One region of the Streptomyces sp. NBC_01445 genome, then DNA from elsewhere that is predicted to be linked to it. Evidence: riboswitches for the same ligand, from Rfam matches in the RefSeq annotation. Region 1 holds a riboswitch; the other holds the start of a gene.
The links. Region 1 has a riboswitch for cobalamin ahead of OG574_RS40380 (HoxN/HupN/NixA family nickel/cobalt transporter). Riboswitches for the same ligand answer to the same signal wherever they lie in the genome.
Positions count from the first base shown of each region.

Region 2: linked by a shared signal. The riboswitch ahead of OG574_RS34535 (cobalamin biosynthesis protein) and the one ahead of OG574_RS40380 (HoxN/HupN/NixA family nickel/cobalt transporter) in region 1 are both predicted to bind cobalamin.

Region 1 is NZ_CP109485.1:8,850,035-8,852,227, forward strand. Features, by position in the region: gene OG574_RS40380 (HoxN/HupN/NixA family nickel/cobalt transporter) at 1-812, opposite strand, end outside; cobalamin riboswitch at 842-1,065, opposite strand; gene OG574_RS40385 (ArsR/SmtB family transcription factor) at 1,155-1,517, shown strand; gene OG574_RS40390 (RNA-guided endonuclease InsQ/TnpB family protein) at 1,797-2,193, shown strand, end outside.
Region 2 is NZ_CP109485.1:7,593,134-7,595,326, reverse strand. Features, by position in the region: gene OG574_RS34545 (inorganic phosphate transporter) at 1-367, shown strand, start outside; gene OG574_RS34540 (hypothetical protein) at 383-604, shown strand; cobalamin riboswitch at 715-856, shown strand; gene OG574_RS34535 (cobalamin biosynthesis protein) at 968-1,909, shown strand; gene OG574_RS34530 (cobyric acid synthase) at 1,906-2,193, shown strand, end outside.

The DNA of each region.
Region 1 (2,193 bases):
AAGTTCATGAACGTCCCGTCCAGGGTGTCGAACAGGCTCATACCGGCGGCGAACAGGAGCGGCAGGCACAGGATCGCGTACCAGGGCAGTCCGGCCGCCGCGCCGCTGCCCGCCATCACCATCAGCGTGACCTCGGTCGCCGTGTCGAAGCCGAGGCCGAAGAGGAAGCCGAGCGGGTACATCTGGCCCGGGCGGGTGATGGACTTGGTGAACCGGCCGAGGACCCGGTTCATGAACCCCCGTGAATCCAGGTGCTGTTCGAGCTCCGCCTCGTCGTACGAGCCCGCGCGCATCGCCCGGAACACCCGCAGGATCCCCACCAGGGCGACGAGGTTGAGCGCCGCGATGAGGTAGAGGAAGGACCCGGAGATGGTGGTGCCCATGACGCCGAGCGTCTGATGGGTGGCGGACCCCTCGTTCATGATCCGCCCGGCGAGCTGGGTGCCTCCGGCGATCAGCGCGGCGAGCACGACCACGACGCTGGAGTGGCCGAGCGCGAACCAGAACCCCACCGACACCGGGCGCTTGCCGTCGGCCATCAGTTTGCGGGTGGTGTTGTCGATCGCGGCGATGTGGTCCGCGTCGAACGCGTGCCGCATCCCCAGGGTGTACGCGGTGACGCCGAGGCCGATGCCGAAGGCCTTCGACCCCACCTCGTAGTGCTCCGGCACGACGAGCAGGAACAGCACGCCGAACGCGACGACATGGAGTGCGGCGATCACCGCGAGGAGCCCGGCGGTGCGGACGGTGTCCTCGCGCCGCCAGTGGAACGCGTCGCGTCCGGTCGCCGGGGACTTTACGGGCAGGGCCATGCGGTCACGCTCCAACACCTCGTGGAATCACTTCGTGAGATGCCGTGGCCGGTCTCCTGGCTGACGGGTGTCCGCGTCCGCCCCTGCCTTCCCAGCTGCGCGCGGCAGCCAGTGGCGTAGTGGGGCAAGGCGTCCCGAGTCGTCTCGTTGCCGAGGGACCCGGGGCCCGATCACAGTGGCGAGGGCCGCTTCGGTCTGAGTCCTTTGAGGGACCGTCACCGAATTCCCGAGCACCACGGCCCGCCCACAGTAGAGGCCGGTCGGCGACGCCTGCAAGGCTGCACAGCTGCGTAGGTGTGCGCGGGTATTCAAGATCACATCGGTGGCTGCGAGGATAGGGCCATGCATCTCGTCCCTGCCGAGCGCGCCGACCGCCGCACGATCGACGGCCACCGGGTCTGCGAAGCCATCGCCGCCATCGGTGAGCCAGGACATGTCCGCGCCTGGGCCGACCGGTTCTCCCTGCTCGCCGATCCCCGCCGCCTCGCGCTGCTCCTCGCGCTGTACCGGGCGGGGCCGCTGGCCGTGTCGGATCTCGCCGTCGCGACGGGCATGAACGACCCGGCGGTCTCGCAGGCGCTGCGGCTGCTGCGCGCGGCCGGAGTGGTCGAGGGGGAGAAGGAGGGCAGGATCGTGCGTTACCGCGTCGTCGACGCGGCGACCGCGGACCTTCTCGAGCACTGCGCGACGGACGGCGCGCACTGACACGTGCGCGCCGTCGTGGCCGGCTGCTCTGTCCTTCAGCGGGTTCTTGCGAGGAACCCCGGTCGTTCGCGCCCGGGAGGAATCGCATCCACGGGGTGCGACGCGGAGCGTCGCCGTGACGTGCCGCAGGCCATCACGGCCGCGGAGCGGCCGGGGGCGTTCCGGCGGAGCCGGGCTACGGCGGTGTGCGCGGGCAGGGGCGGGGCAGGTTTCGCTCGCTCGGGTGAGGTGGGGCGAACGTGTGGTGGGGCTTCGTCCAGGTGTATAGGTTCGCTGATCGTGAAGCTGGTGGTGCGGGTGAAGCTGCTGCCGACGCCCGTACAGGCGGCGGCACTTGAGGCCACCCTGCACGCCTGCAACCAAGCGGCGACCTGGGCGGCCGAGGTTGCATTCGAGGAGAACGCGCGACGTCCACTGGAGCTCCGCAAGCACACCTACGCCGAGATCCGGGCCAGGTGGCAACTGGGCGCGCAGGCCGCCCAGCACGCCATCAAGAAGACCTGCGATGCCTACACCACCTTGAAGGCGAACCTGCGCAACGGTCGTTACGGGCGGCCCGGGACCAAGCGGCACACTCGCGCCTCGGGCAAGCCAGTCGTCTTCCGGCCCCAGGCGGCGCAGCCTTACGACGACCGGATGCTGTCCTGGCAGCACCAGGCACGCACGGTATCGATCT
Region 2 (2,193 bases), 1.3 Mb from region 1:
GACCCGCATGTTCATCGCCTGGGGCCTGACCCTGCCGGCCGCCGGTCTGGTCGGCGCGGGCGCCGAGTTCCTCACCAAGCAGGGCTCGTGGGGCGTCGCCGTCACCGCGCTGCTCCTGATCGCCGGCGCGGGCACCATCTGGGCGCTGTCCCGGCGCAACTCGATCGACCACACGAACGTCACGGACGACGACATCGACGGCGTCGACGTCCCGGACGAGCCCGCCGGCGTCGTGACCACCGCGATCGCGGCCGTCACCCCGCCGCCCGCCGGCACGGTCGCGGACCTGGCCACCGACGTGAAGACCACCATCCCCGCCTCGCCCGCCCCGCCCTCGGCGGAGCCCGCGCGCCCGGCCACGGTCTAAGGAAGCAGCAGCGCTATGCACATCGACTGGGCAGCACTCGGCTCCGTGTTCGGAGTCAGCCTCGTGATCACGGTGGCCCTCGTGGGCCTGTTCACCCTCGGCATCGTCGGCCTCACCAAGCGGGAGTCGGCGGCGGCCCAGGGCAACTCGGCGGCGCTGGCCGTCTCCGGCGCGTACGCCTGCTTCGCCCTGTGCGCGGCGGCCGTCGGGTACGGGATCTTCCTGATCGTCGCCTGACCGGAGGTAACCGGCAGGAGTGCGGGGTGCGGGACGCGAAGGCGTCCCGCACCCCGCTTCGTGTGGGCCTCAGCACACTCTCCCTTCGCAGGTCAACGGCAAGTTGACGGGCGTTCGCGGGGCGTGGTGGACTTCCGGGGCCATCTACGGCAGCAGGAGAGGAAGCCGGTGCGAATCCGGCGCGGTCCCGCCACTGTCACCGGGGAGTGATCCCCGCGAGCCAGGAACTCTCGCCGCCGGTCTCTTCCAACCAGGGCGTGGACACCCTGAGTGAGGACATATCGCCATGCGCGGCTGCCAGTTGCGGGTGCTCCCGCCGAGAACGAGTACAAGGGTTCCCCTCGCCGTAGCGGCGGGCTGACCGTGCGGGCCGAGCGCGTCTTCGCGTACGGCAGCGCCGCCGGACTCCTCGGTGACCTCCTGATCGGCGATCCGCGCCGCGGGCATCCGGTCGCCGCGTTCGGGCGGGCCGCGGGCGCCGTCGAGCGCGTGCTGTGGCGTGACCACCGCGGGTGGGGCGCCGTGCACACCGCTGTGTGCGCCGGAGGCGCCGCCGTCGCCGGTGGCCTCGCCGCGCGCGCCGTGCGCCGCTCCCCCGCCGCCTCCATCGCGCTGACCGCCGCCGCCACCTGGGCGGTCGTCGGCGGTACGTCGCTGGGCCGCGAGGCGCGCGCCATCGGGGGCGCGCTGGCCGCCGGTGACGTGGACGCGGCGCGCGAGCGGCTGCCGCATCTGTGCGGGCGCGACCCGCAGGCCCTGGACGCGGACGGGATCGCGCGGGCCGTCGTCGAGTCCGTCGCCGAGAACACCTCCGACGCCGTCGTGGGCGCGCTCGTGTGGGGCGCCGTCGCCGGCATCCCCGGGCTCGTCGCGTTCCGCGCCGTGAACACGCTGGACGCCATGGTCGGGCACAAGTCGGCCAGGTACCGCCGCTACGGCTGGGCCTCCGCGCGCCTCGACGACGTGGCGGGCTGGCCGGGGGCGCGGCTGACCGGCGTGCTCGCCGCTGTCGCGGGCGGCCGTCCGCGCGGCGCGCTCACGGCGTGGCGCGAGGACGCGCGGCTGCACCCGAGCCCCAACGCCGGTGTCGTCGAGGCCTCGTTCGCGGGGGCGCTCGGAGTGCGGCTCGGGGGCACGTTGTCGTACGGCGGGCGGGTCGAGCACCGGCCCGTACTGAACGCGTCGGGCCGGGCCGTGGAGACCGCCGACGTCGAGCGGGCGGCGCGGCTCTCGCGGCGCGTGAGCTGGCTGGCCCTCGGCGTGTGTGTCGCGGGGCGGGCACTGTTGCGGAGGGGAAAGTCGTGAGTGGTGGCGGACTGCTGGTGGCAGGGACCACGTCCGATGCCGGGAAGAGCGTCGTCACCGCGGGGATCTGCCGGTGGCTGGTGCGGCAGGGGGTGAAGGTCGCGCCGTTCAAGGGGCAGAACATGTCCCTCAACTCCTTCGTGACGCGCGAGGGCGCCGAGATCGGGCGGGCGCAGGCCATGCAGGCGCAGGCCGCCCGCGTCGAGCCGAGCGCCCTGATGAACCCCGTGCTGCTGAAGCCGGGCAGTGACCGGAGCAGCCAGGTGGTGCTCATGGGCAAGCCG